DNA from 4 places in the Sodalis sp. RH24 genome. Region 3 is predicted to be linked to each of the others. Evidence: predicted binding sites of a transcription regulator. Region 3 holds the regulator's gene; each other region holds the start of a gene.

Region 1 (7,737 bases), 2.2 Mb from region 3:
CGCGTGCCGCGGATAAACAGATCGGTGTCATTCATGGCTCGCGCCAGCGTTAACGCGCCCTGGATACCGGCGACGGTGTCCTCGGCCAGTTCGCCCGCCGCCGGAACTGCGACGCCGGCCCGTTGCAACGCCTGTTGCAGCGCGCTGATCCAGTGGTGGAAATACACGCCGATAGCATGGCCAAATCGATCGCGCGTGCCGTCCAGGGCAAAGGCCCCCATCAGGCAGATGCGCTGTCCGGACAGGAAATACGCATCCACCGCCCGCCACATGCCGTCAAGCGCGTCCGGCGCGTTATCCCGCGCCAGCGGCTGGAAAATGTGGCGGTGAAACCACGCCTCGACCTGGGTGAGTACCGCCGCCGCCATGGCGTCTTTGCCGCCGGGAAAAAAGTGGTACAGGCTGCCTTTGCCCAGGCCGGTGCGTTCGGTGATACGGCTCAGGGACGCGCCCTCGAAGCCGCATTCACGGAATACGTCGGCTATTTGCGCTACCAGCGCCGCGCTATCCGCGTTGTGGTCGGTCATCTAGAGGCCAAAGTCGGACAGACCGGGGTGATCATCCGGGCGCCGTCCCAGCGGCCAGTGAAACTTGCGGTCGCCGTCGGCGATGGGCAGATCGTTGATACAGGCAAAACGGCGGGCCATTAACCCCGCGGCATCGAACTCCCAGTTTTCGTTGCCATAGGAGCGAAACCAGTTGCCGCTGTCGTCATGCCATTCATAGGCAAAACGCACCGCAATGCGCGCGCCGGTAAACGCCCACAGTTCCTTAATCAGCCGATAATCCAGTTCTTTAGCCCATTTACGCGTCAGGAACGCCACCACCTCGTCGCGGCCGGTGACGATTTCCGCGCGATTGCGCCATTGCGTATCAAGGGTATACACCTGCGATACGCGCTGCGGGTCGCGGCTGTTCCAGCCGTCCTCCGCCATACGGACTTTAGCGGCGGCGGTGTCAGGGGTAAAGGGAGGGACCAGGTTTGCCATGATGGATGCCTTGTCAGGAGAACGGGAATCCTGACTGTACCAATCGGTACAGCGCCGGGCAAGCTATTTTTGTGGCGCGGGCAGGGAGCGGTCAGCGCTACTACCCCGCCCGGGGACGGCCGGCGGAGACGGTCAGTTTACCTGCCATTCCGGCGGCGTATGGGAAACCACATACGTGGCGATATCTTTCAGGTTATCCCAGGCTTCGCGCCAGGAGACCATTTCAACCGACAGCGTGATACCCAGCAGTCCGGTGACAAACCAGCAGGCCATGCTGATGCCGACGCCGCTGAAAATAAACGCCAGCGCATTGTGGCTGCTTTTACGGCAAAAGACATTTAACGTGCTGGCGAAAAACATCATCACCGCGCTGAGCAATTCCCAGCGCATCATCACGAAGCCTGCGGCAAGAGTACCCATGACAACCCACCCCCCATTTGTAAGATGGTGTAATTTTCTCCTGTTTGGTTGCATTGCGCTACAAAAATATGTGATCCAAGACACATTTTTAGGCCGATTTGTGCTTGCGCCTAAGATTGTGGCGATTTATTAGTCAATTGCACCGGCGTGTTTCCCGACTCCGCCGGACCAAAAACCGGGTAGTCGGGCAGCGTCATATTCTGATACGGCTCCCAGCCGCCGCCGAGCGCTTTATATAACGCCACCAGATCTGTGCCGGTCTGCACCCGCGCGCTGGCCGCCTGCTGCCGGGCCTGCGCCAGCTGCCGCTGGGCGTCCAGCACGTTGATAAAAGTGCTGATGCCCTGGCGATAGCTGGCGCTGGCGAGATCGAAGGCATTCTGCAACGAGGCGGCCGTTTGCTCCAGCCCCTCGACCCGCTGCCGATCGGTGCGGTAGCTGACCAGGGCATTTTCCACATCCTGCAGGGCGGTCAACACTGCCTGGCGATAGGCAAGCGCTTCATTGGCCTGCTGTACGCGCGACAGTTTCACGCTGGCCACCAGCCGGCCGCCCTGGAATATCGGCAGGGAAACCTGGGGACCAAAGCTGTAAAAATGGCTGCTCCAGTGGGTGAGGTAGTCCGCATCGGTATTGCGCATCCCGAACTGCCCGGTCAATGACAGATCGGGAAACAACTGCGCCACCGAAACCCCGATATTGGCGGTGGCCGCATGCAGGTTGGCTTCCGCCTGGCGGATATCCGGCCGCCGGCGCGCCAGCGTCGATGGCACGCCCACCGGCACCGCCGCGGGAACCGCCGGCAGGGGTTTGACGGGCGCCAGCTCGTGATCCAGGGTGCCGGGAGGCTGGCCCAGCAGCACCGCCAGGCCGTTCATGGCCTGGCGCTGCTGCGCTTCATACTGGGGCAGTTGCGCCCGCAGCGAACCAAGCTGGGCGTTGGCGTTTTCCACGTCATACTGCGGGGCCAGGCCGTGCTGCTGCTGGCTGCGCGTCAGTTCCGCCGATTGCTGGGCCACCGCAATTTGTGTTTCCAGGGTAGCGGCCACGCTCTGCGCGCCGCGCAACTGCAGGTAAGTCCGCGCCACCTCCGCCTCCAGCGAGACCAGCGCGTCGTTGCGTCCCTCGACCGCGGCCTGGGTTTGGGCGTTCGCCGCCTCCACCGAGCGACGTACCCGGCCCCACAGATCAATTTCCCAGCTGGCGTCGAAACTGCCCTGGTAAAGATTGACCGGCCTGAACAGGCTATCCAGCCCTGAGGCAATCTCCGGGCTGGTATTTTCATCGCTGAGGTTGACGCCGGAGGATTCAAGTTCACCCTTCAGGCCCAACTGCTGCCGGGTAGCCTTGGCGCTGGCGTTTACCGCGGGCAAACCGGCCGCCCCCGCCTGCACGCTTTGTTCACGCGCGCCGGCGATGCGCAGCACCGCCTGTTGCAGCGAAAGGTTGCCGGCGATGGCGCGCGCGATCAGGCTGTCGAGCTGCGGATCGTTGAAACTGCGCCACCAGGACGGGTCCGGCTGCGACGCCAGCGTGACCGCGGCGCCGGATTTATCGCCGGCCGGCGCAAAGGCGGCGGGGGTGACGGGATGGGGCGGCTGATAGTCCGGTCCTACCGCGCAGGCGGCCAGGACGAACGGCGCCACGCCGAGGCTGAAACGCCCTATCAATGAGCGATGCCGCCGCCGGGCGGCCAGGAAACAAACCGGCATATCAATGTGCTCCCGCATTGCCTTCGCTCTTGACGGGCGAAAGCAACAGACAAAAAGGTATAAGGATAAACGCCACCACCGCGCACAGGGAAAAGACGTCGATATACGCCAGGATCCGTGATTGGGATATCATCTGCTGATACATCTGGCCGGTCGCCAGCTGCATCGGATCGCCTATCTGGTGGGAAAAATCGCGGATTGCCGCCGCGGTGCGGTTCAGCGTCTGTTGAAACTGTTCGTTAAGCGGCGACATATTATGCACCATGGCGGCGCTATGGGCCTGGGATCGCTCGGTGATGGCCGCGGTGGACAGCGAAATGCCCACCGACCCCGCCACGTTGCGGAACATGGTAAACAGCGCCGAGGCGTCTGCATTCAGCCGCGGCGCCAGCGTGACGAAGGCGACGGTGGTCAACGGCACAAACAGGAAACCCAGCCCGATGGACTGCGCGCTGCGCATCATCACCAGGGTATTGAAGTCTACGTTGGGCACCAGATGGCGCGAATAGATAAACGACAGCGCCAGCAGCAGGAAGCCAAAGGCCACCAGCCAGCGGGTTTGCACGATCGGCATCAGCTTTAATACCAGCGGGATCGACAGGACAATCAGAATAGCCCCCGGCGACAGCACCAGCCCGGACAGGGTGGCGGTATAACCCAGTTCCTGTTGCGCCAGTTGCGGCATCACCACCGAGCTGCCGTAGAGGATCATGGCCATGCCGGCCATCAGCAGGCAGGCCACGGCGAAATTACGATCCTTCAGGCAGCGCAAATCCACCACCGGCTTTTTGGCATACAACAGCCAATAGACGGCGCCGACGATGCCGATGACGGTAAGCAGCGCGAACAGCCGGATAAAACCGGAGGTGAACCAGTCGTCGTCCTCGCCGCGGTCCAGCATTACCTGCAGGCAGCCCAGGCCCAATGCAATCAGGCCGATGCCGGTAAAGTCGATGCTGAGTTTTTTACCTTTCACCTTACGCTCCCAGGGGGGATCCTCCAGCAACTGGTAAATGGCCAGCAGGGTCAGCACGCCCACCGGGATATTGATCAGGAACACCCAACGCCAGCTGTAGTTATCGGTGATCCAGCCGCCGAGCGTCGGACCGACCACCGGCGCCACGATGATGGCGATAGACGACAGGCCGAACGCCTTGCCGCGATCTTCCGGCTTGAAATAATCCAGCAGTACCGATTGCTGGATCGGCTGCAGCCCGCCGCCGAAAAATCCCTGCAATACGCGAAACAGTATCATTTGCCACAGCTCGGTGGCGATACCGCACAGAAACGAGCACAGGGTAAACATGGCAATGCACAACAGGAAATACTGTTTACGGCCGAACACCCGGCTGAGGAACGCCGAAATAGGCAATACGATGCCGTTGGCCACCAGATAGGAGGTCAGCACCCAGGTGGATTCATCGTAACTGGACGACAGCGTGCCGGCGACGTGGGGCAGGGCCACGTTGACAATGGTGGTGTCGAGGATTTCCATAAACACCGCCAGCGTCACCACCATCGCCACCAGCCAGGGATTGCTGGCCGGCTGCCAGTTGCGTTCACCGCTCATTCCAGCAATACCTTCGGCGCCACCGACAGGCCCAGGGGCAGGGGGGTATTGGCGTCCAGTCCGCTGTCGATAACGATTTTCACCGGCACGCGCTGAACGATCTTGACGAAGTTGCCGGTGGCGTTTTCCGCCGGGAACGCCGAGAAGCGGGAGCCGGTGCCCTGCTGCACGCTGTCCACATGGCCCTGCAGCTTCATATCGGGAAAGGCGTCGACGGTAATCTCCACCTTATTGCCGGGGCGCATGCGTTCGAGCTGCGACTCTTTGAAGTTCGCCATTACCCAAATGTCGGGCGAGACCACTGAAAACAAGGCGCTACCCGCCTGCACCAGCATGCCGGGCTGGACATTACGCCGGGTCACATAGCCGTCGAACGGCGCGCGGACATCGGTATAGGAAAGGTTCAGATCGGCGGTTTCCAACTGGGCCTTCGCCTGGCGTACCTGCTGCTGCCGGGCTTCAACCGTGGCCTCGGCCTGGTTGATCTGCAGGGCGACCTGCGCGGCCACCTCCACCTGGGCGCGGGCGCTGGCGGCATCCGCGCGCGCGGCGCGCACCTGGGCGCTGGCGGTATCGATATTTTGCTGGGTGGTGGCGCGGGGATCCACGCCGCGCTGGCGGCGGAATTCCGCTTCGGCATTTTGCAGATTGGCGTCGGCCCGCGCCTGTTGGGCCTGGGCCTGGGCCAGTTGCGCCGGGTACTGCACCCTGGACAGCGCCAATTGCGCCTCGGCCTGGTGAAGCTGCGCCTCGGCCAGCCCCAACTGGGCCAGGGCCTGATCGTGCTGGGCACGATAATCCCGCGCATCGATTTGCAGCAGCAGGTCGCCTTTATGCACCCGCTGGTTATCCCTGACCGCCAGGTTAACCACGTAACCGCCGACTTTCGGCGCCACGGTCACCGCGTCGCTTTCGGTAAACGCATCATCGGTGGTTTCCTGGTTGCGGGTCGTCAGCCAAAAATAGAGGCCGACCACAATCAGGATCAGCACCACCACCCCAAGGATAATCAACGGTTTTTTACCGGGGCGCTTGCGCTGCGTTTCTTGCGCGCCGTCGCCGTCATCCCCGTGTGCCTCGTTGTCGCCGCCGGCGCTATCCCGTCCTGTGTCGTTATTCCTGCGGGTGTTCTGGTCGGCCCGATCCTGACTTTTTGGCGTCAGGTCGCCGCTGTCTTGTGATTGCCGGCCCGCCTGGCCGGCGTTTCCCTGTTGGTCATCGCCTTGGGCGGCGGCGCGCCTGGGCAATGCGTTATTGGATTCGCTATTGTTATTGCTGTCCATAGGCCTCATCAAAATATCGGCAGCGGAGTGCTGCGCCGGTGTTAAACAAGGGGTTAAGGGGGTAGTGAAACGAATTATAGCAAAGGGAAAAAAAGTCGCGGTTTTCCTGTGCTTGCCTTGGGGGCGTCAACAGGTGATTTATAACCTTATAAAAAACAATTAATTATCCTATTTGGTTTAAAAAGAAAGCCCGCGCGCGGGCAAAAAATGGGAAAAGCGTTAAAATTTATGTCAGGGCGTCAGGGTGCCGCTGGCGAAGAGCTATATGCCGGCCATGACGCGCTGCGATTCTCATGTCGCCGCCGTGGCAAAGGCAGGCGTAAACCGGGGTGTTTTAGGATTTTACTCATCCTGAAAATAAACACGATTAAAAAATATCATTTCTACGACGTTTAGAGTCAATAATGCTTTTCTGGTCTGTTTTATATCATAAATTAATTGCATTCAGAGCCTGAACGGCACATATTAATTTCCGGATTTAAGCCAAATAACCCTGCGTCAGTGCGCCATATAAACGCGGGTTGGCGATGGTTTTATTTTTTTTCTGGCGGCTGTTTTATCCTGAAACGGCGCTGTGCTTTACTTTTATGGCATTAATAAAAGCGCCCAGTCAATCTTTTAAGCTGATTTAAACAGGGTTTGTTACGCTATTTTTTCTGCCATGCTTCCGGGTAACAAGGATTATTTACGTTAACAGGAAGTTCACCGTCCGGGTATTGACGAACTGCTCCGTCTGTCAATTGTTACCGTGGCAAACCGTTAATGACACCCCCTGCGGGATACCGTTAATCATGACCAAGACCGCCATGCCCGCTATTGCCGCCGCCTTCCCCCTGCGTGATGATGACCCCGCGGGCGCGTTGCTGGCCCTGCCCGGGCGCAGCCGGGTGCGCCGGGTGATTATCCTCACCTATCCCGGCTGCTTTCTCGGCGAAATGGTCAAGCTGCTGGAAATGCTGGCGGGCTTAAACGATTTTGCCGTACGGCACGGCGGACAAAAAATACACTTCGTTACGCAGATCTACTCGGCGGTCGGCGGACGTATATCTTCGCCGGCCAGCCGGTTAATCCACGCGGAAACGCTGACGGTGCGCGGGCCGGTTCCGCTCAGTCCCGATCTGCTGATCATCGCCCACGGTACCCGGGCGGCCGCGGCCGCGCCCAATGAATTGTTATCCCGCTGGCTGCAGGCGGCTTGTCCCGGCGCCGGACAGATCGTCGCGCTTGGATCCGGCGTGCTGCGCCTGGCGGCGGCCGGGCTGCTGGACCATCGCCAGGCGACCACCCATTCCGCGCTGGCGCCGTATCTTGCCGAGCATTATCCGCTGGTCAATGTCAATATGCCGGCGGCGCTGCAAATTGACGGCAATATCCTGACCACCAGCGAACATATCAATTTGCGTGAACTGGCGTTGCTGCTGCTGAAAGGGCCGTTGCCGTTGGCTCGTCCCACCCAGGACGGCGAACGAATGCTGCGACTCGGCGATAATACCCCGGTCACGGCGCAGATATTCACCCGTCATGACACGATAGCCCATCGGGTGACGCTCTGGTGGCTGAAGCATATTGACGAGGATTTAAGCATGGAGCGATCGGCGCGGTTCATGACCATGAGCGAGCGCAGTTTTCGCCGCCATTTCACGCTCGAGGTGGGCTATTCGCCGTATCTTTTTTTGCTGCTGCTCCGGTTGGAATTAGCGCGTCAGGCACTGCTCGACAGCGCTTTGCCCATCGACAAGATCGCCCGGCGCGGCGGATTGCAC
Region 2 (7,737 bases), 810 kb from region 3:
CATGGTGCGCGAGCAGGGGCGTAAACCCGCCACCGAGGTATTGGATGCCAGCGAAATGACGACGCCGGCGGCGATATGCGCGCATTTGGCCTTGCCGTCCGGTTCACGGGTATATTGCATACGCCGGGTCAGGCGCATTGACGGGCGTGCGGTGCTTTACGTGGAACATTATCTGAATCCGGCGTATTTCCCGGCGATTTTGCATGAGGATCTGACATCCTCGCTTACGGAACTGTATGCCAACCAGTATGGCATCCGTTACGGCAAAGTACGTTTCGCCATGCTGCCCACCACCTTTCCGCAGGCGGCGTCGCAGGCGCTGAAATTGGCGGATAACAGCCCGGCGCTGTTTATTACCCGTATCAATCGCGATCAGTATGGCCGCATTATTGACTGCGACCTGGAGTACTGGCGCTACGATACCCTGCATATCGACGTAGAGGCGCAGTAGCGCCGGGGGTCATTCACAATGCGTTTTCATGTCCCCACAGATCAAACACCAGCACGGACCCCGCGCCGTCCGCCAGTACCGGGAACAGGATATTTTCACACACGTAAAGATGATGGCGATGGGCCAGGTACTGGTCCAGGGCTGCGCTGTCGGCAAAAAAAAGCCGGAGCAGATGCCTGAAGCCCTTATCCCGTTGTTCCCGGCTGGCATTGTCATGCCACGATGCCTTCAGGATGCCGGGAATATACCGATCCATCGCCAGCAGCGTCGCGGCGACCTGCTGGATCTCCGCCGGCGCCAATGCCGGCCTGAACCGGAACAGAACATTATGTTCAATCATCTTTCTCTCCGATTTTTCATCCCTTGAAGCACGCCGCCTTTCAGGGGGAAGGAGGGCTTTTCGCCCCGCTCTTGCCATAAGGATAATTGCGCTTCATATAACGATGTGTCGATCTGAAGGCCGCCACCAGCGTCGTCAGAAATATTTTTTGTTCATGTTGATTCATCAGTTACCCTCTTACCGCTTATTATTTTGTCATGCTAAGTCCGCCATCCCGTCTGTGCGCGCGGTCCTGTACGCCAGGGTGCCTTTTCATGAAGGGTGTCCACAGAGTTGCCTCAATAATAGGGATTGATTACACTCATCCTTGCGTTGCCAGCGGAAAGTGGCTCTAAGTATTTTAAAAAAAATTAATATAATTAAAATAATATAAAACTTTTCTTTCTCAGCTTGTCCTTGAGTACGATTAAATTTAACCCGTCCATCCCAATAGGTAAAATAATTATATTATTAGCTATAATTAATTAGCGTTAAATCATTTAAAACAAAAATTGAATATTGCTAATAGATTCAATATTAAGCATATCGATATTTTTTTCTTATGAAACCGCGCGGGGGGAATGGGGAAAGCACAATGAAGCAGCGCGGCGCGTCAACGCCGGGCCGCCCCGCTATTTTACCGCTGTGACATCTGTGACCGATCAGTCCGCATCGTAGCCCAGGTTCGGCGCCAGCCAGCGTTCAACTTCAGCGATAGGCATATTTTTACGCCGGGCATAATCTTCCACCTGATCCCGCTGGATCTGCGCCACGGCATAATATTTACTGTCGGGATGGCTGAAATACCAGCCGGAGACCGACGCGCCGGGCCACATGGCATAGGACTCCGTCAGGCGCATCCCGGCGGTGTCGTCCACATTCAGCAATTGCCAGATAGCCGCTTTCTCGGTGTGGTCGGGACAGGCCGGATAGCCGGGCGCCGGGCGGATGCCCTGGTAGTTTTCCCGAATCAATTCGTCATTGCTCAGGTTCTCGTTGGGCGCGTAGCCCCAGTAGACTTTACGCACCCGCTCATGGAGATATTCGGCAAAGGCTTCGGCCAGACGGTCGCAAAGGGCTTTGACCATGATTTTATTATAATCGTCCTGTTGGGCGTCAAAGGCCGCCGCCAGCGCATCTTCCTCCAGACCGCCGGTGACGGCGAACGCGCCCAGGTAGTCCGCCTTGCCACTGTCTTTCGGCGCCACAAAATCCGCCAGGCAATAATTGGCGAATTCGCTTTTCTCCGTCTGCTGACGCAGATGATGGCTGACCACCAAAATTTCGCGCCGGCTTTCATCGCGATAGATTTCGATGTCGTCGCCCACCCGGTTGGCGGGAAAAATACCCACCACCCCGCGCGGGTTAAGGGATTTTTGCGCGGAAAGCTGGTCCAGCAGGGCATTGGCGTCGTCAAACACGCGTTTCGCCTCAGCGCCGACCACTTCATCCTCCAGGATGCGGGGGTATTTACCCGCCAGCGACCAGGTCATAAAAAACGGCGTCCAGTCAATATAGTTGCGCAATGTCTCGATAGAGGCGCTGACGGACTGAATGCCCAGGCGATGGGCCACCGGGGGAATATAGCTATCCCAATCGATGGCCAGGTCGTTATCGCGCGCGGCCTGCAGCGAGACCGGCGGCGTACGGGGCTTTTTGCGGCCATGCTGGATGCGCACCGTGTCATACTCCTTACGGGTACGCACTATAAATTCATCCCGCTGCTCGTCCGACAGCAGGGCCGACACCACCCCCACGCTGCGCGAGGCATTCTGCACATACACCGTCGGCCCGCTGTAGTTTTTCTCGATTTTAACCGCGGTGTGCGCCTTCGAGGTGGTGGCGCCGCCAATCAGCAACGGCAGGGTAAATCCCTGGCGTTCCATCTCTTTGGCGACGTTGACCATCTCATCGAGCGAGGGCGTGATCAAGCCCGACAGGCCGATAATATCCACGTTGAATTCCCGCGCCGCTTTCAGGATCTTATCCATCGAGACCATCACGCCCAGGTCGATGATTTCGTAGTTATTGCATTGCAGCACCACGCCGACGATATTTTTGCCGATATCATGCACATCGCCTTTCACCGTCGCCAGCAGAATCTTGCCGGCCGCCTTTTGCTTTTCTTTTCCCGCCTTGATAAAGGGTTCCAGATAGGCAACCGCCTGCTTCATGACCCGCGCCGACTTGACCACCTGCGGCAGGAACATCTTCCCGGCGCCGAACAGGTCGCCCACCACGTTCATGCCGACCATCAGCGGCCCTTCAATCACCTCAATGGGCCGCGCCGCCTGTTGCCGCGATTCTTCGGTATCCGCTTCGATGTATTCGGTAATGCCTTTTACCAGCGCGTACTCCAGCCGTTTATTGACCGGCCAGCCGCGCCATTCCGCCTGCTGTTGTTTCGTATCGTCGTCGTTTTTGCCAACGCGGTATTTCTCCGCCAGATCCAGGAGTCTTTCGGTGCCGTCGGCGCGCCGGTTGAGCACCACGTCCTCTACCGCCTCGCGCAGCTCATCGGACAGGTCGTCATAGATGGCCAGCTGGCCGGCGTTGACGATCCCCATATCCAGGCCGTTCTTGATGGCGTAATAAAGGAACACCGCGTGTATGGCCTCGCGTACCGGCTCGTTGCCGCGAAACGAAAACGACACGTTGGATACCCCGCCGGAAATCAGCGCATGGGGCAGCTCGGCCTTGATATCGGCACAGGCGCCGATAAAGTCCTGGGCATAGTTATTGTGTTCTTCAATCCCTGTGGCGATGGCAAAAATATTGGGGTCGAAGATAATATCTTCCGGCGGGAAACCCACGGTTTCGGTCAGGATGCGGTAAGCGCGGCGGCAAATGTCTATCTTGCGCTGCCGGGTATCCGCCTGGCCCTCTTCATCAAACGCCATCACTACGACCGCGGCGCCGTAACGGCGCACCAAACGGGCATGGTGGATAAAAGCGTCCTCGCCTTCCTTCATTGAGATGGAATTAACGATGCCCTTGCCCTGGATGCACTTCAGCCCCTGCTCGATGACGTCCCATTTCGACGAATCGATCATAATCGGCACCCGGGATATATCCGGTTCGCCGGCGATCAAATGCAGAAAACGCACCATGGCGGCGGCGGAATCCAGCATGCCTTCATCCATGTTGATATCAATAATCTGCGCGCCGCTTTCCACCTGCTGCAACGCCACCGCCAGCGCCTCATTATATTTTTCTTCTTTGATCAGGCGCTTGAAGCGCGCCGAACCGGTAACGTTGGTGCGCTCGCCCACGTTGACGAACAGCGTATCCTTGGCGATATTCAGCGGTTCCAGGCCAGCCAGACGGCAGGCAATGGGCCGCTCCGGCAGGACGCGCGGCGCTATGCCCTCGACGGCGCGCGCCATGGCGGCGATATGCGCGGGCGTGGTGCCGCAGCAGCCGCCGACGATATTCAGGAAACCGGAAACGGCCCATTCCTTGATCTGCCCGGCCATTTCATCCGGGCCGAGATCGTATTCGCCAAAGGCGTTCGGCAATCCGGCGTTGGGATGGGCGCTGACATAACAATCGGCAATGCGCGACAGCTCGGCCACATACTGGCGCAGCTCATCGGGGCCTAAGGCGCAGTTCAGGCCAAAGGACAGGGGCTTGACGTGGCGCAGGGAATTATAGAAGGCCTCGGTGGTCTGGCCGGAAAGGGTGCGGCCCGAGGCATCGGTAATAGTGCCGGAAATCATCACCGGCAACTGTACGCCCATGGCCTCGAATTCGGTTTCGATGGCGAATATCGCGGCCTTGGCGTTAAGGGTATCGAAAATGGTTTCCACCATAATCAAGTCCACGCCGCCCGTCACCAGAGCGTGAACCGCCTCACGGTAAGCGCTCACTAACTGATCAAAACTGACGTTGCGGAACGCCGGATCGTTAACGTCCGGCGAAATGGAGGCGGTGCGGTTGGTGGGGCCGAGGACGCCGGCCACATAGCGGGGTTTCTCCGGCGTGCGCGCCGTCCATTCGTCCGCGCTGCGCCGGGCCAGCCGGGCGGCCTCGGTATTCAGCTCGCTGACCAGCGACTCCATATGGTAGTCGGCCATGGCGATGGCGGTAGAGTTAAAGGTGTTGGTCTCAAGGATATCGGCGCCCGCGGCCAGATAGTCGTGATGGATAGCGGCAATCACCTCGGGCTTGCTCAGCACCAGCAGATCGTTATTGCCTTTCAGATCGCTCGGCCAGTCGGCGAAACGCGCCCCCCGGTAGTCCTCTTCCTCAAGCCGGTAACTCTGGATCATGGTGCCCATGCCACCGTCCAGCACCATGATGCGCTGTGCTAATTGCCTGCGCAGTCCGTCCACTCGATTGTTCACCATTACCCCATCCACCGCTGAAAAAATCATCTTTTATGAAGCCAAAACAGGCAGAACATCCTAGCATAAATTACAGGCAATCGACGCCGAAGGCGCATGAGACTTTTTCAAATCCCACCGGTCCGGCCCGAAACGATGCTGTGCGATGTAAAAAGAATGTTTCAGATTACATTTTTAATTTGAAGCAGATCACAATTAGCGCGAAAAAACGACAAAGCATCTGGAAACCGCAGCAAAAATCGGGATAATGTTACCGGTAACATCACTACACTCTTTTCTGGCCACGGAGCCTTACGATGACAACAACAGCTAACCATATCTTCGTTTTAATGGGCGTTTCAGGCAGCGGCAAGTCCGTGGTGGCCAACGCCCTGGCCCGTGAGCTATCGGCCGCGTTCCTTGACGGCGATTTTTTGCATCCGCGCGCCAACATCAACAAAATGGCGGCGGGACAGGCGCTTAACGACGACGATCGCGCGCCCTGGCTGGCGGCAATCAATGATGCCGCGTTTGCGATGCAACGTACCAACGCCATTTCCATTATCGTCTGTTCGGCGCTGAAAAAACATTATCGCGATCGGCTGCGGGAAGGCAACGCCAACCTGTCCTTCCTGTATCTCAAGGGCGAATTCGATGTGATAGAAGCCCGGATGAAAGCGCGCAAAGGTCATTTCTTCAAGACCCAAATGCTGGTCACTCAATTCGATACCCTGGAAGAACCGGGCGCCGATGAAAAGGACGTCCTGGTGGTGGATATCAACCAGCCGGTGGACGGGGTCATCAACGATGCCCTGCGCTGCATCAAGGAACAGATCGGGGCAACGGCGGCTGACCTCCCGCGCGCTTAAGCAGCGATCGGCACAGCAACTATGCTTGTTATGCCAGGGATAATCATTGTCATACCCGGCCGGTAATCTCCAGAGGGCGCATCCGGCTGTTTAAGCTTTTTTAGCTGAAACGATTCAATTTCACAATATCGCTGTAATAGCCGGCAGGCCGCTTCGCTACCAATAGGTTGTCATTATAAAAAAAGCGATTCGACGGTTTGTCCGGCGGCTGGGACACCAATTCCGTTGTTGAGCCAGGCTCCGCCGACGGCAAGAGCCAGGCTTGACCATTCAATCTTAAGTGTGAGGCAGATATGAATCCTACCGTAGCCCGGGTGACGCAACGCGTTATCGACCGTTCTTTACCCACCCGCACCGCTTATCTGGCGCGCATCGACGCCGCACGCGTCAAAACGGTTCACCGGTCGCAGCTGGCCTGCGGCAACCTGGCCCACGGCTTCGCCGCCTGCCAGCCCGATGATAAGCTGGCGCTGAAAAGCATGACCCGCAATGATATCGCCATTATCAATTCATACAACGATATGCTGTCCGCCCACCAGCCTTACGAGCATTACCCGCAACGCCTGAAGGACGCCCTGCACAGCGTCGGCGCGGTAGGCCAGGTAGCCGCCGGGGTACCGGCGATGTGCGACGGCGTGACCCAGGGACAGGACGGCATGGAGCTGTCGCTGATGAGCCGGGAGATCATCGCCATGTCCGCCGCCATTGGTTTATCCCATAATATGTTCGACGGCGCCTTATACCTCGGGATTTGCGACAAGATCGTCCCCGGGCTGGTGATGGCGGCGCTGTCCTTTGGACATCTGCCGGCGGTATTCGTCCCCGCCGGACCGATGGCCAGCGGTTTGCCGAATAAAGAAAAAGTACGCGTACGCCAGCTCTACGCCGAGGGCAAGATAGACCGCGCGGCCATGCTGGATGCCGAAGCGGCGTCATATCACAGCGCCGGCACCTGCACCTTTTACGGCACCGCCAACTCCAACCAGATGGTCATGGAAATGATGGGCCTGCATTTACCCGGCTCATCGTTTATCCAGCCCAATACCCCGCTGCGCGGGGCCCTGACCGATGCCGCCGCCGTACAGGTTACGCGCCTGACGGAAAACAGCGGCAACTATCTGCCGATTGGCCGGCTGGTGGACGAGAAGGTGATCGTCAACGGCATTATCGCCCTGCTGACCACCGGCGGTTCCACCAACCACACCATGCATTTGGTCGCCATGGCCCGCGCCGCCGGCATTATCATTAACTGGGACGACTTCTCCGAATTGTCGGACGTCGTGCCGTTGCTGTCGCGGATTTACCCCAACGGACCGGCGGATATTAATCAATTCCACGATGCCGGCGGCGTCCAGCTTGTGATACGCGAATTGCTAAAAGGCGGCCTGCTGAATGAAGAGGTCAATACCGTCGCCGGTTTCGGTTTAAGCCGTTACACCATGGAACCCTGGCTGGATCAAGGAGTGCTGGCCTGGCGCGAAAGCACCGAAATCTCGCTCGATCCCAAGGTGATAGCCAGCATCGATAATCCGTTTGAACATCACGGCGGCACCAAGGTGCTGGACGGCAATCTGGGGCGCGCGGTGATGAAAACCTCAGCCGTACCCGTGGCCAACCAGGTTATCGAGGGGCCGGCGATGGTGTTTGAAAGCCAGCATGACGTGGGTCCGGCCTTTGATGCCGGCGAATTGAACAAAGACTGCGTGATCGTGGTGCGCTACCAGGGACCGCGCGCCAACGGCATGCCGGAGCTGCATAAACTGATGCCGCCGC
Region 3 (7,737 bases):
GAGGCCAATGAAGCGGCGTTTAAGCTGGCGCGTCACTACGCCATTACCCGCCACAGCCCCTATAAAACCAAAATCATCGCTTTTCATAACGCGTTCCACGGCCGCACGCTGTTTACCGTTACCGTGGGCGGGCAACCAAAATATTCCGACGGCTTCGGGCCAAAACCGGCGGATATCGTCCATGTGCCTTTTAACGATCTGGCGGCCGTCAAGGCGGTGATGGATGATCATACCTGCGCCGTGGTGGTGGAGCCGATTCAGGGTGAAGGGGGCATTATGCCCGCCACGCCGGAATTCCTGCAGGGCCTGCGCGATCTGTGCGACCAAAATCAGGCGCTGCTGGTGATGGACGAAGTGCAGTGCGGCATGGGGCGCACCGGCAAGCTGTTTACCTATATGCACTATGGCGTAACGCCGGATATTCTGACCACCGCCAAGGCGCTGGGCGGCGGTTTCCCCATCAGCGCCATGCTGACTACGGAAGAGATCGCCTCGGTGATGAAAGTGGGCACCCACGGCACCACCTATGGCGGCAATCCCCTGGCCTGCGCGGTATCCGAGGCGGCGCTGGATGTGATTAACCAGCCGGAAGTCCTGGCGGGCATTAACGAAAGGCACGATCGTTTCGTCAGCGCGCTCCAGGCGATTGACGACAAATATCAGGTATTTTCGGATGTGCGCGGCATGGGCCTGCTGCTGGGCGCCGAACTGCGGCCGCAGTTCCATGGCCGGGCGCGCGAGTTCCTGCACGCCAGCGCCGCGCAGGGCCTGATGATCCTCAACGCCGGTCCGGACGTCATCCGTTTCGCGCCGTCGCTGGTGGTGGAGTTCGCCGATATCGAACAGGGCATGGCCCGGTTTGAACAGGCGGTGGCGCAGGTTATCGCCGCCAAACCCTAAGGCGCGCGGCGGGAGACTAATGGCTTAACCGGCGCGCCAGCCAGTTGCCGTGCTGCGGCCGCTGGCGCCAGGCTACCGATGAAATCGTATGCATCACGCCCAGATGGAACAGAATACGCCGCAGATGGCGTTCCATCAGGGTGCCGGGCAGCTCCGGCGTTTCGCCGGCGGCATCCATCACCGGGCTGTCTGAGCTTGGGCCGTCATATTCCAGCCGTTGCTGGCAGCGCTGCAGCGCCACCTCGCAAGAGGCCAGGTACTTTTGCGCCAGCGTCGGCGTCAGCATGTAGTGATCCCGCGCCAGGATGGTCATGGCATTGATGTGCTCGACGATGAACTGGCTATGGGTCACCCATAAACGCATATCGGTCAGATAGCGCGAATTAAACGCCGGCTCCCGCATCGCCTGGCTAAGCGACGTAAACAGCGCGTTGTGCGCCTGGTTGACCTTCATGCGCGCGTAGGCCAGCGCCGCCGGCTCGGGGGCGGGTTGCAGCAGCAGTCGCAGCGCGTCCTGGTCCCGCTCCAGCGCCAGATGGGCGTTTTTGCGCAGCATACCGCTTTGCCACTGCGGCCATAACCACAGCATGCCGCCGAACGCCAGCATACAGCCGATCAGCGTATCCACCAGCCTGGGCACCAGGAAATGCGCGCCGTTCAGCGACAGTAGCTGCAACGTATACACCGCGGTCACCGTCATGCCGATCATCGCCAGGCCGTAATTTTTGCGCAACACCAGGTAAGACGCCAGCGTCAGGAACAACATGCACAGCAATACCGTGCCGTCGCTCAGCCTGAATTGCAGCGTGCCGGCGGCAATCACCAACCCCGCCAACGTGCCCAGGGCCCGATGCTGGATCCGCACCCGGGTGGCGTTATAGCCGTTCTGGCTGACAAACATCACCGTCATTAAAATCCAGTAGGGTTTGGGGAGATCCAATACCAGCCCCAGGCTGCTGCCGATGGCCAGCATAATCCCAAGCCTTGCCGCGCTGCGCAGCGCCATGGATTTAAAGGAACAGTAGCTGACCAGCGCATGCCAAAACGACAGCCGCTGCTGGTTGTCGGCCATCAGGTCGCGGCGGTAAAGCGGGCGCTGGGTACGCAGCAGCCGGGCGATACGGCTGAAATGGTAATAACAAAACTGTCCGACCGGATTATCCGGATGCCGGTCGGCAATTTTTTCCAGGGCCGACAGCGCGGTGGCCATGTTAAAACGCCCCGGCTGCCGGTGATAGAGAATATCATCCGCCAGTACCCGCAACCGCGCGGCAATCAGCCGGGCGTTATAGCGGATAACCGCCTCGGCGTGGCTTTGCGCCACCAGTTTTTGTACTTCGTCCGGCTGGTGCAGGCTGACGGCGATATGCTCCTGCAAATCCAGCGCCACCTGGAAAGAACGCAGCAGGCGTTTGTACTGCAGCTGATCATTGGCCGACAGCATATAAAGCTGCTGGTATACCTGGGCAATCAGATCAATCACCGCCTGCTGGCGGGCAAACAGCGGCGGCAGGGCGGTTTCCGGATCGGTATGCTGTGTCAGCAGGGTATATTTCGCCTCGATATAATCCGCCAGCTCCCGATACAGCAGGCTAAGCGATTCCCGCATCGGCTGCTCCTTCCACAACCGGAACCACAGGGCGTTGAACAGCCCGTACCAGGCGGTGCCGGCAATATACAGCAGCGGCGGCACGGCGGGCGGCACATTGCCGGCCAGCCCCAGGGTAAAGATGGCGGCGATAAGCGCGGCGGGCAATAAACGGCCGTGCAGCGGGCTGATTTCACCGGTAACGCCGAACAGCAGCGCCAGGCCGAGCATCACCAAGGGCAACGGCACCGGCACGGCCAACAGCACCTGGATCAGCACGCTGCTCAGCGCGAACAGCACGCCGCCGACGGCCAGTCGCTTGAAAAACCGTTTATGCAGGGTATCGAGGCCGGCGATATTGCAGCAGGCAGGGACCAACGAAAACAGCAGGCCGTTTTGCAAGCTGCCGAATAACAGGCCGGCGGCCACCGGCAGGCATAGCACGATGGTTTGCCGCAGGGCATAGTTTACTTCAGGGTGGTAGATTAACCGGCGCCACATACTGTCAGCAAAAAAAGCGTGGTACGAAGCACCACGCCTGTATAACGGGGCTATCAGCGCGTGCCGTAAACAACAATGGTTTTACCGTGCGCGGATATAAGATTTTGATCTTCGAGCATTTTAAGAATACGTCCTACCGTCTCGCGGGAACAGCCGACAATCTGGCCGATTTCCTGACGGGTGATTTTTATCTGCATGCCGTCGGGGTGGGTCATGGCGTCGGGTTGTTTCGCCAGGTTCAACAGGGTTTGCGCTATGCGTCCGGTAACGTCCAGGAATGCCAGGTTGCCGACTTTTTCCGACGTTACCTGTAAACGACTGGCCATTTGCGCCGACAGGCGCATCAGGATATCCGGATTCACCTGAATCAGCTGCCGGAATTTTTTATACGAAATCTCGGCGACTTCACAGGCGGTTTTCGCCCGTACCCAGGCACTGCGTTCCTGACCTTCCTCGAATAGGCCGAGCTCACCGATGAAATCTCCCTGGTTAAGATAGGAGAGAATCATCTCTTTGCCTTCTTCATCCTTAATCAGCACCGCCACGGCGCCCTTAACGATGTAGTAAAGCGTTTCAGCCTTTTCACCCTGATGTATAAGTGTACTCTTCGATGGATACTTATGAATATGGCAATGAGACAGGAACCATTCGAGAGTCGGGTCTGTTTGCGGTTTGCCGAGAACCATTCGCTGTTATCCTCTTTTGTCATCGCTATCCCAGGTTCGGGACATCGTATTCCCTGTTACGGCGCTTGTATTATTCACTCTGACTCCGCGTTTAAACGGAGCGACGTAAGGGAACTTATTAGGGTCTGGTAATGTGATGTTCCGATCGATCTCTTGCCCTTTCATTATCATGAGGCCGATCCAGCCTTGTTTTTAGCATAGGTTTGAAGCAGTGTCTTCTGTTGTCTTGCTTCAGCATGAAGTATGTTCAGTAACATTGCCAGTTTTCCAACAAAAATGTAGTCTGCTGGAAAGCTTTTCATCAGGAGTATCATAATGCAGGCACGGGTCAAATGGGTAGAAGGGTTGTCTTTCATGGGCGAATCCGCCTCGGGCCACCAGGTTTTGATGGATGGGAACGCGGGCGAAAAAGCGCCCAGCCCAATGGAAATGGTATTGATGTCGGTCGGCGGCTGCAGCGCCATTGATGTGGTATCGATTTTACACAAAGCGCGGCAGGACGTCCGGGACTGCGAGGTCAAACTCACCTCCGAGCGCCGCGACGAGGCGCCGCGCCTGTTTACCCATATCAACCTGCATTTTATCGTCACCGGCGCCGGGCTGACCGACAAGGCGGTGGAGCGGGCGGTGACGCTATCGGCGGAAAAATACTGCTCGGTCTCACTGATGCTCGGCGCGTCGGTCAATATGACCCACAGCTTTGAAGTGCGCGACGAACACCACGCCCCCGCCGCCTAACCGGCCCGCCAACACCGCACTCAAACCCGGCGTGTTCAAGGGAGAGCGCGCCAATGGGGTCGAATCGGGCATGGTTTCTCTGCCCGACCGAGCGCCCCATGGCACGGTATGCCCGCCAACACCGCACTCAAACCCGGCGTGTTCAAGGGAGAGCATGCCGATGGGGTCGAATCGGGCGTGGTGTTCCCGCCCGACCGAGCGCCCCACGGTATGCTAGGCCCGCCAACACCGCAGCGAATCCTGGCGTGTTCAAGGGAGAGCATGCCGATGGGGTCGAATCGGGCGTGGTGTTCCCGCCCGACCGAGCGCCCCACGGTATGCTAGGCCCGCCAACACCGCAGCGAATCCTGGCGTGTTCAAGGGAAAGCATGCCGATGGGGTCGAATCGGGCGTGGTGTTCCCGCCCGAGGCCTCGAGTTTACTTAATTTCCTTTCCTTCCAGCAACTGCTGTACCAGCGGCCCCATAATCAGCTCCATCGCCAGCCCCATCTTGCCCCCGGGCACCACCAGCGTATTAATATTGGAAATAAAGGAGCCTTGCAGCATCGCCAGCAGATAAGGCAGGTCGATATGCGCCAGGCTACGGAAATGAATAACGACAAAACTTTCGTCAAGTGAGGGAATCGCCTTGGCGGCGAAAGGGTTCGACGTGTCGACGGTCGGCACCCGCTGGAAATTGATATGGGTGCGGGAAAACTGCGGCGTGATGTAGTTAATATAATCCTCCATCGACCTCACCACCGAATCCATCACCGCCTCGCGCGAATGCCCCCGCTCGCCGGTATCGCGCACCAGTTTCTGGATCCACTCCAGGTTGACGATGGGCACCACGCCCACCAGCAAATCCACGTGCTTCGCCACGTCATGGCTATCGGTTACCACGCCGCCGTGCAGCCCCTCGTAAAATAACACGTCCGTCGGTTCCGGCAACGCCTGCCAGGGCGTAAAGGTACCGGGGATCTGGTTATACGGCACCGCCTCGTCATACGTATGCAGATATTTACGCGACTGACCGCGGCCGGTATCGCCATACTGATGAAACGTATGCTCCAGCAGGCCAAAGTTATTGGCGTCCGGACCAAAGTAGCTGATATGGCGCCCTAAATCCCGCGCCTTGCGGATCGCCATATCCATTTCCGGCCGGGTAAAGTGATGAAAGCTGTCACCCTCCAGTTCGGCGGCGTGGATATTCAACTGCTGGAATATTTTACGAAACGCCAGGCTGGTGGTGGTGGTGCCCGCACCGCTGGAACCGGTAACGGCAATAATGGGGTGTTTTGTCGACATGGTAACCCTACGCTTGGTTGAATTGCGGCGTGAAGAAGTGCGCCCGGCATCAAGGCCCAGAAGTGAGTGTTAGCATATTTAGCGCTTAGGGGCCAGGGGCTTCGCTATTCGCCCGGCGTATCTCCGGCCTGGTCATTAAACCGGCCGCGCGGCATGATATTGATATTTTCATGCAGTTCCGACCAGACCACCACCGCCTCGCCGCTTATCAACTGGCGTTTTACATCCTCGACCTTTTGCGCCAGTGATTTCTCCTGCTCGCCATAATCGGTGCCCTCACGCAGTACAAAGGACTCGATCAGGTTATAGAGCGTGTCAGGATCGATTTGTTCCCAGGGAATAATCACGATATTGTGTCCCGATAGTCAATAAATCAAGGTGTTGAGTAAATTTCACCTGTTATGCCTTGTACATCCCCGTGCGCACTGGTAGCTTCATACGCGTTATTTTACGGGGAGCCGCCAAAACGTGGAACTGAGTCTTTTTCTGTCAATGCTGGGGTTTCTCTGGGTGGCCGCCATTACCCCTGGCCCTAATAATATGCTGCTTACCGCCTCGGGCGCCAATTTTGGCTTCTGGCGCTCGATGCCGCTGATGATCGGCATCATGCTCGGCATGCAATGTATCCTGCTGCTGGTGGCCTTCGGCATCGGCGGCCTGATCACGCTTTATCCGTCCCTGCATTTTATGCTGAAGGTGGCGGGCAGCCTTTACCTGCTGTGGCTGGCCTGGAAAATAGCCACCGCCGCCTATGAAAAACTGGAAACCGACGCGCCGCCCCCCCGGCCCATTCCCTTCTACCAGGGCGGCCTGCTGCAATTCCTTAATCCCAAGGCCTGGCTGATGGCGCTGGGCGCGGTGGCCAGCTTCAGCCTGAGCGGCAGCGCCTATATCACCTCCGTCGGCGCCATCAGCGTCGGCATCGTCAGCGTCAATATCGTCTCCGGCGTTATCTGGCTCGGCTTCGGCACCCTTATCGGCCGGCTGCTGCGCAGCAAACGCGCCTGGATCGCTTTTAACGTCGCCATGGGCCTGCTGACGGCGGCCTGCGTATTGCTGATCTGGCGCTGACGCGCTTATTGCGACTCGAACTCCCGGGTCAGGGTCTCCAACTGTTCCTGGGCGTCCAGCCACGCCATTTCCGCCTCTTCCAGCTGCGATTTAACCTTGGCCTGCTGTTGCAGGGCCAGGGCCAGGTCCGCTTTACGGCTGATATCATACAGCGCCGCGTCGGCCAGTCCGGCCTCGATGGCCGCCAGCTCCGCGCCACGTTTTTCCATTTGCTGTTCATAACGGGTAATGGACTTGCGCAACGGCTGGGTCTGATTGCGGAAATCCGCCTCGCGCCGCTTCTGGTCTTTCCTGGCCTGGGCATTATTGACCTGCGGCGCCGGGGTCTCGGTATCATTGCCGTCCTGCGCCGCCGCCTGGCGCTGCTGATCCACCAGCCACTGCTGGTAATCCTCCACATCGCCGTCAAACGACGCGACGCGCCCGTCATGCACCAGATAAAATTCATCGGTGGTGGAACGCAGTAAATGCCGGTCATGGGACACCACCACCAGCGCGCCGTCGAAATCTATCAGCGCTTCGGTCAGCGCCTGGCGCATATCCAGATCCAGATGGTTGGTCGGTTCATCGAGCAGCAGAAGGTTGGGACGCTGCCAGACAATCAGCGCCAGCACCAGCCGGGCCTTTTCGCCGCCGGAAAAACGCGCGGTCGGTTCGGTCACCTTATCGCCACGGAAACCAAACCCGCCCAGATAATCGCGCAGCGCCTGCTCATACTCCTGCGGCGCCAGCCGGATCATATGCGCCAGCGGCGATTCGTCGGCGCGCAGGAACTCCAGCTGATGCTGGGCGAAATAACCCAGCTTGATGCCTTTCGCCAGGCCGATGGTGCCGGACTGCGGCTCAAGGGTGCCGGCCAGCAGCTTGATAAGCGTCGACTTGCCGGCGCCGTTGCGTCCGAGCAGGCCGATGCGCGAACCGGGCACCAGGTTAAGCTTGATGGAATTAAGAATGGTGCGCTCGCC
Region 4 (7,737 bases), 460 kb from region 3:
AGGGAAAACACATCCGACAACGGGTCCATAACATTCCGTACGATCGATGATAAATAGCGGGGAATTGATTATAGATTAATCGGCCGGCGGGCGCCATGATGCCATCTGTCCCCGGCGTGGCCCGGCAAGGCCGCGCCGATTTTGATGGCGAATTAGGTGGAGGCGTATTCATGTCGCAAATCAACGGTAAAGTGGTGATTATTACCGGCGCGGGCAGCGGTATCGGCGCGGCGACCGCGCTGCTGCTGGCGTCGCGCGGCGCTAAAGTGGTGCTGGGCGCGCGCAGGCCGGAGCGGCTGGCGGCGCTGGCAACCCGTATACGAACCGAGGGGGGCGACGCGGCCTGTTTGCAAACCGATGTCACCCGGCGCGACGATGTGGCGCGTATTGTCGACCTGGCGTGCGAACGGTATGGCAAGCTGGATGTTTTGATCGGCAACGCCGGCGTGGGCCCGATTTCACCTCTCGACGAACTGAAGGTAGACGACTGGGAGGCGATGATCGATATTAATATCAAGGGCGTGTTGTATGGTATTGCCGCCGCGCTGCCGGTGTTCCGCGCCCAGGGTTTCGGCCATTTTGTCCACACCGCGTCCACCGCCGCGCATCGTATCGTACCGACCATGGCGGTCTATGCCGGCACGAAAATGGCGGTGCGCGCCATCTCCGAAGGGCTGCGGCAAGAGGCGGGGGAAACGCTGCGGGTCACGGTCATCTCTCCTGGTATGACGCGTACCGACTTTGCGCAGACCATCACCGATCCGGCCGTCAAGGCCCGGATCGAAGAGTCCATGAACACGTTCGGCATTGCGCCTGAGGCGATAGCGCGCGCCATCGCCTTTGCCATTGAACAGCCCGCCGATGTGGATGTGGGCGAGATTATCGTGCGTCCCACCGCGCAGGGTTAACCCGCAAGGCGGCCGCTATAAACGGAAGCTGGCAACCAGTTCCTCCAGCACCGCCGACTGATCTTCGAGCGTGTTGGCGGCAAGGGAGGACTCGGTGACCAGCGCGGCGTTCTGCTGGGTCGTGGTATCCAGCTCGCTGATCGCCCGGGCGATTTGTTCGATGCCGTGGCTTTGCTCTTCCGAGGCCGAGGAAATCTCGCCCATGATGTCGTTGACGCGCGAAACCGAGGCGACGATTTGCTCCATGGTATCGCCGGCCTGGGCCACCAGTTTGGTGCCCACGTCAATGCGCGAGACGGACTCGCCTATTAAGGTGGCGATCTCTTTCGCCGCCTGCGAACTGCGTTGCGACAAATTGCGTACTTCGCTGGCCACCACCGCGAACCCACGGCCCTGCTCGCCGGCGCGCGCCGCTTCCACCGCCGCGTTAAGCGCCAGGATATTGGTCTGGAAAGCGATGCTGTTGATGACGGCGGTAATATCGGTGATTTTTTTCGAACTCAGGGAGATGTCGTCCATGGTCCTGACGACATTTTTCATCACTTCGCCGCCTTGATGGGCATTGTGGGTGGCTTCGCCGGCGATCTGGCTGGCATGTCTGGCGTTGTCGGCGTTGTTTTTCACCGTTGAGGTAAGCTCTTCCATGCTGGCGGCGGTCTCGACCACGGCGGCGGCCTGTTGCTCGGTGCGGGAAGACAGGTCGGTATTGCCCGTGGCGATTTTGGCCGCCGACGAGGCCACGGTGCCGACGCTGTCGCGCACATCGGAAATGATGGTGCGCAGTTTGGCGTTCATGCGCGCCATGGCGGCGGTAAGCTGGCCCAGTTCATCATGACTTTCAGGCGTTATCGACGCGGTGAGATCGCCGTCGGCAATGCGCTCGGCAACCGCGAGATTTTTCAGCACCGGCCGGGTAATCTGCCGGGTGATATACCAGGAGACGAGAATACCGAAGACCACCGCAATCAGGCCGATGATAATGGTAATGCTTGAAGAACCATACGCCAGCGCGTCATTTTTTTCTTTCACGATATTAATAATGACTTTGACCGCGGCGCTGCTCTTATCGCCGGCAAGTTTTACGCCGTTTTCCGCCGCATTTAAATCCTTATAATCGGCATAGTAGTTCTGGCTTATATCCTTATATTTGCCAAAGTAGCTCCAAAAAGCATCAAGGGCTGGCTTGTTTTCTGGTGCGAGGCTGACCGCCAAATCGTTATATTTTTTCTCTGCATCCGCATAATTCTTTTGCAGCAAGGCTAATGCCTCATCGGTGCCTTTTAATTGCAAATTAAAGGAATTGTCTTTAATTAAAATATAGGCCAATACAAAATCATTGAGTTGATTATCCCTATCGGTGCCAAACGTCTGGTTTAGCAAGGCGGTTTTAAAGGGGCCTATGGCGTCCTGGTTATGGAGTTCGTCCAGTTGGGCGCGGATAGCGACCATTTTTTTGGAAAAAACACCCATGTTTTCCAGAGATTTATTAAAATCTCCCAGATAGCGGGCAATGCTATCCAGGCTTGCCATCGATTCTTTATCCCATGACAGTGCCTGGGCTTGGTGGGTGAGCGCGGCGGCGTCATCGATAAAGCCGGCCATGACTTTACGCACCGCGTCGTCGGACGAGTAAAGGTATTTAACGCGGTTGACTTTAACCTGGAAAACATCAATATTTATATTATAAACCAGATTGGTCTTTTCATAAATATCGCGAATTTCCTTGAAGCGTTGAACACTAAGGCCTGATGCAATAACGACCAGTAATAAGACAATGCCGAAGCCTAGAAAAAGTTTATGTGACACTTTAATGCTATTTATTTTACTTATTAAACTTGTCATTTCTGTTTCCCATATAAATGTCACAAATCAAACTGTGTAATACCTGAGATAAATGTCCTGCCTAGCTATCGGCAAATTTTTCCGCTTCTTTAGGTTATTTTCCGCGGAATGAGAGAATGGACAGTAAAAATATCGATGCAGAGTGGTGCGGCGGCGGTAGGGCGGTTGTTGTGGGAATTATGGGGATTCGCTCATGCCACCCTGTGCTTTGCGTGATGGCGTTAAGCCCAATTTTTGTCTTTTGCCCGCGCTGATATGCGGATGCCTGAAAAAAATAGTGCAACTGTCCAAGAGATGATGATGACTCAATCGTGACGGGTAATGCCTCGGCTTACCGATTGCAAATGAACGTTGGGAAATAATTACCGCTATTTTGTTAATAAAGAAGCAGAACATATATTTTCGCCTGCCGCATGGCGGAAATAGAATAGCCGCTTTCACAAAAGAGCGAAAAAATAAACCGGATGACTGTCACGTCGCTTACCCGGCCGCATTGGCCTGGGATTTCCCCACCTCCGGCAAGAGTAGCTATACTAAAAGCCTATGGGTAACAAACAGGAGGATGCAGATGACTATTCATAAACACGGACAGGCACATTGGGAAGGCGATATCAAGCAGGGTAAGGGCACCATCTCCACGGAAAGCGGCGCCTTAAGCCAGCAGCCCTATGGCTTCAATACCCGCTTTGAAGGCAAACCCGGCACCAATCCCGAAGAGCTTATCGGCGCCGCCCACTCGGCCTGTTTTTCCATGGCGCTATCCTTGATGCTGGGTGAGAAGGGATATACCCCGCAGAGTATTGATACTAAAGCCGATGTTTCCCTTGATAAGGTGGGCGGCGGCTACGGCATCACTAAAATCGCCCTGGACAGCAGCGTGGTAGTGCCCGGGATCGATAAACAGGAATTTGACGCCATTATCCAGCAGGCAAAAGAAAACTGCCCGGTGTCCAAGGTGCTTAAGGCTGAGATTACACTGACCTACCAGTTAAAAAACTGAATTGGCAGCACGACCTGATCCGCACCCCGTCTATCAGGGCGGGGCTTGCGCCACCCCTTTACCACGCTGCGGGTTTCCCCGCCCTACGCCGCATACCGCGTTTCGCCGCGCCGCCAAAGCCCTTGCTCTTCCTTTACCCGCCTGAAGGCAAGTACCCGGATGCGCTGGTTTAATGTGATATTCATCACAAAAATCATGCTATGCTTACCGGTCTTTCCGTAAGGAAACTATCACGACGAGGTATGGGTATGATTACCGGTATGCGTATAGCGACCGTGCTGCAAATGATCCTGAATATCGGCCTGCTGTTCCTGGCGGCGATCCTGATCGTTTTTATGGGTAAGGAAACCGTTCTTCTGGCCAGGGTGTTGCTGGTAAACGGCGAACTGGCGTCTTACTACCAGATGATTGAAGGCATCGTCATTTATTTTCTGTATTTTGAGTTTATCGCCCTGATTGTGAAGTATTTCCAGTCCGGGTATCACTTTCCGCTGCGCTACTTTGTCTATATCGGCATCACGGCGATTATCCGCCTGATTATCGTCGATCATAAAGATCCGCAGGACACGCTGTATTATTCGGCCGCCATATTAATCCTGGTGGTAACGCTGTGGCTGGTCAACAGTAACCGGCTTAAGCGCGAATAGCCCCGTCAGTGATGCGGACTGCCCATGATTAGCGCTTCCCCCAAGCCTGGCGATCGTCGCCTGGATGAAAACGTGCCGGCGCCGGACATCATCCGGCCTGCTTTTACATGATAAAAACGCGCCATGGCGCATTGGTGGGCGAGGGTAGGGCAAGGAGCCTTCAGTAATAGGCCGCTAAGCATTGCAAAATCCCCTTGCCGCTATTGGCCAATGACGGATATCCCTGCAATAATTTGTCAATAACATCATGATTAAGCTCAGGCAAGCCGGCGTGCTTTAGATAGTTACTTAAATGCATTATAACCAATGAAATATAAAATTTTTTATTGATCGATGCGGCATTAAATACCGTATTTGCGCATTCCAACGTCAGATAAAAATTTTCCCCCGTAAAATTTTTCTTAGGGAATATCAGTTTATACATTTTTTGCTTTTTATTTGGCTCACAATAATAAGATGCATAGAAATTATTACCTAATATAGGATAATGCATATTTATTTGGTCCATCAGTTTTAACGGGATATCGTTAAATTCATTATCATCTTTATCTGTGACAGTGGTGATGGACAGCCTGCCGGATGCCGCGTGAAAGTTTAAAGCAGGGTTATCACTATCATCGATAAGGTTGGTATTTTTGAGCAGTTCTATCGTCCCGCTATCGCCGTCGAGCAAAATCGGCAGATAAAGGTGTTTTTCATGCGGCAGCAAAACGCTTATATCATAATATTTTTTATGCAGTTCTTGTTTTAAACATTCATATGAACGACAGGCGAAACTTGGGTTTCCCTTGCCGGGGGTATTATCGCCATCGGCAAAGTTTGGTTTATGGATTTTTGCCGGGGGGCCTTCCTGGTGGCGGAGTATGGGGCTGCGCATTGCGGTAAAGGGCCGCGGGACATTGGTTACGCTTAAGCCGAATGCCGGATTGAACGGCCCGGCTTGCCGAGCGGCGGCGACATCATTTATGGCGGTATCGGAGGAAGAGGATGTTGAATTGATATTGTTCATGCGCCCGCCGTTGAGTTTCACCTGATAAAAAGAGTGTGGGTATAATAAATCACCGGTGTCTTTGATAAAGCGCTTAATCAGTACAGAGATTGAACGCTATTCTTTGAAATTTTGTAGGAGATTGCCCCGGAGGACTTGCCAGGCGTGTTGATTAGGCGGTAGCGACGTTGGTGTGGCCGCGCGCAGGCGGGTTTGCCCTTGCGCTCAATCAAGGCCGATATAATAGCGGCGATATTGCGTGGGCGTGGTTTTCAGCCGCCGTAAAAAGGCGCGCCGCAGAATATCCACGCTGGAAAAACCGCAGGCGGCGGCGATTTCCTTCGGCGCCAAACGGCTGGATTCAAGCAGGTCGCGCGCTTTGGCCACCCGCTCCTGCTCCAGCCAGCGCGCCGGCGCCACTCCCAGCGCCTCCTGGAAGAGACGCGTAAAATGCCGGGTACTGAGCTGCATATGATTGGCCAGGGTTTTCACACTTTTCACCTCATCGAGATGGGCGACGGCCCAGCGCTGCATATCCTGCAAGGACGATCTGCCGGCCAGCGAGGCGCGGCCGCTGCGGCTGAAATGCCCTTGGCCGACCGGGCGGGTGAAAAACATCACCAGGTTGGCGGCGATCGCCATCGCCACCTCGCGGCCCAGATCCTCTTCCACCATCCGCAACGCCAGATCCAGACCGGACGTTACGCCCGCCGCCGTGCGCAGCGGGCCGTCGCAGATATAGATTTCATCGCCATTGACCCGCACGCCGGGGTAGCGGCGCGCCAGTTCCCCGCATACCGCCCAATGGGTGGTGACCCGGAAGCCATCCATTAATCCGGTAGCCGCCAGCACCAGCGCGCCGGTGCATACCGAGCCATAACGCTGGCTTTGCCGGCAGCAGGCCGCCAGCGCCGCCAGGCTGTGCGCATCCAGATTAACGCCCGCCGCCACCGCCGGCGCGCCCGCCACCAGGAAGCTATCCAGCGGCCCGGTAAGCGTCTCCCGCAACGACAGGTCGGGGACGATTTTTACCCCCGAGGATGAGGTAATGATCTGCTGATCCAGCCCCATGACCCGCATACGGTAAACCACGCGCCCCAGGATGGCGTTCGCCTCGGCAAACACGTCCAGCGGCCCGGAAATATCCAGCAGTTGCGCGCCGGGCAGCGCGAGGCAGACTATTTCTTTACGCATATCCTATTCCGTACCTCAATGGGTTATTGCATGGCACCGGTCAGCGTTTTGTCTCAAATCGTCGTAATACGGTGATTGAAGACACCGAGCATGAGCCATTACCCTGGTCAGGTCAATTAACCGGAGGTAATCACCATGGCTTTCAGCATCAACGGTATCAGCGTGCCCGACAGCAAAATGGCGCGCGAAGCAACGGAGCTGGTGCGCGACACCGAATCCGATCTGCTGTTTCATCATTCCAGCCGCACCTATTATTGGGGGGCGCTGGCCGGGCGGCAGCGCGGCCTTCGCGTCGATCAAGAATTGTTGTATATCGGCTGCCTGTTCCACGACATGGGGCTGACCCGGGAACACTGCAGCTGCGATAAGCGTTTTGAGGTGGATGGCGCCGATGCGGCGCGCGATTTCCTGCGCCGGTACGGTGTCGGCCAGGCGGATATCGATAAGGTCTGGACCGCCATCGCCCTGCATACCACGCCGGGGGTGCCGGAGTTTATGGCGCCGGAAATCGCCCTGGTCACCGCCGGCGTGGAGATGGATGTACTGGGCATTAACTATGCGTCCTACCCGGAAGACGTGCGGGAACAGGTGGTGGCCGAGCATCCGCGCACGCCGGCGTTTAAAGAAGACATTATCCAGGCGTTTTATGACGGCATTAAGCATAAGCCGGACACCACCTTCGGCAATGTTAAAGCCGATGTGATTGCCGATAAGGAACCGGGTTTTATGCCCGGCGACTTTTGCGCGCTTATCCGCGCGTCGCGCTGGAAAGGGTAACCGCCGCGCAAGGCGGCGAGTTGATCAGCGGCTTTGCGTCAGTTTTGCCATAAACGCCAGGCTCTGGCGCCACGAATCCGCCGAGGCGTGGGCATTGGCGGCGGGCGTGCCGCCGGCGGCCATGATAATGCCCGATACCGCATGGGGCTTATCGATAACCGTGGCCGGCACATACGGCGTGGCGATGGCGTGGCCGGCGTCGGGATAATCCAGGTGCTGAACGGGGTAAGGATAGGCGTGATCGTTAAGCGTCCTGGTCACATGGCGGCAGTAGTCGGTGGACGGCCAGAATCCATCGTCGCCGCCGGAAATCAACAGCACCGGGCAGCGCATATTTTCCACCCGGATGCGCGCGGCTTCCACCGCGGCGGTATTCCGCTG

Evidence for each region. The regulator CRP, encoded in region 3, controls carbon source genes, mostly activating them, when cyclic AMP is high. The targets are predictions, from matches to a motif close to ATGTGANNNNNNTCACAT.
Region 1: the regulator CRP is predicted to act here: its motif matches at 1,478-1,495, upstream of ACL2XG_RS08875 (YjcB family protein).
Region 2: the regulator CRP is predicted to act here: its motif matches at 5,294-5,311, upstream of gntK (gluconokinase).
Region 4: the regulator CRP is predicted to act here: its motif matches at 3,923-3,940, upstream of psiE (phosphate-starvation-inducible protein PsiE).

The regions. Positions count from the first base shown of each region.
Region 1 is NZ_CP178729.1:1,930,480-1,938,216, reverse strand. It holds gene ACL2XG_RS08885 (TetR/AcrR family transcriptional regulator) at 1-527, opposite strand, end outside; gene ACL2XG_RS08880 (DUF1348 family protein) at 528-989, opposite strand; gene ACL2XG_RS08875 (YjcB family protein) at 1,122-1,409, opposite strand; gene ACL2XG_RS08870 (efflux transporter outer membrane subunit) at 1,520-3,139, opposite strand; gene ACL2XG_RS08865 (DHA2 family efflux MFS transporter permease subunit) at 3,123-4,691, opposite strand; gene ACL2XG_RS08860 (efflux RND transporter periplasmic adaptor subunit) at 4,688-5,974, opposite strand; gene ACL2XG_RS08855 (helix-turn-helix domain-containing protein) at 6,766-7,737, shown strand, end outside.
Region 2 is NZ_CP178729.1:3,278,865-3,286,601, forward strand. It holds gene ACL2XG_RS14905 (UTRA domain-containing protein) at 1-451, shown strand, start outside; gene ACL2XG_RS14910 (Dabb family protein) at 465-791, opposite strand; gene metH (methionine synthase) at 1,433-5,119, opposite strand; gene gntK (gluconokinase) at 5,413-5,964, shown strand; gene edd (phosphogluconate dehydratase) at 6,258-7,737, shown strand, end outside.
Region 3 is NZ_CP178729.1:4,092,868-4,100,604, forward strand. It holds gene argD (bifunctional acetylornithine/succinyldiaminopimelate transaminase) at 1-900, shown strand, start outside; gene ACL2XG_RS18450 (YccS/YhfK family putative transporter) at 917-2,989, opposite strand; gene crp (cAMP-activated global transcriptional regulator CRP) at 3,043-3,675, opposite strand; gene ACL2XG_RS18460 (hypothetical protein) at 3,843-4,031, opposite strand; gene ACL2XG_RS18465 (OsmC family protein) at 3,991-4,413, shown strand; gene ACL2XG_RS18470 (phosphoribulokinase) at 4,832-5,701, opposite strand; gene ACL2XG_RS18475 (YheU family protein) at 5,806-6,048, opposite strand; gene ACL2XG_RS18480 (LysE family translocator) at 6,170-6,772, shown strand; gene ACL2XG_RS18485 (ABC transporter ATP-binding protein) at 6,778-7,737, opposite strand, start outside.
Region 4 is NZ_CP178729.1:4,557,567-4,565,303, forward strand. It holds gene ACL2XG_RS20695 (cupin domain-containing protein) at 1-29, opposite strand, end outside; gene ACL2XG_RS20700 (SDR family oxidoreductase) at 171-908, shown strand; gene ACL2XG_RS20705 (methyl-accepting chemotaxis protein) at 924-2,750, opposite strand; gene ACL2XG_RS20710 (OsmC family protein) at 3,319-3,750, shown strand; gene psiE (phosphate-starvation-inducible protein PsiE) at 3,999-4,397, shown strand; gene ACL2XG_RS20720 (hypothetical protein) at 4,558-5,406, opposite strand; gene ACL2XG_RS20725 (GlxA family transcriptional regulator) at 5,611-6,579, opposite strand; gene ACL2XG_RS20730 (HD domain-containing protein) at 6,715-7,356, shown strand; gene ACL2XG_RS20735 (acyl-CoA thioester hydrolase/BAAT C-terminal domain-containing protein) at 7,381-7,737, opposite strand, start outside.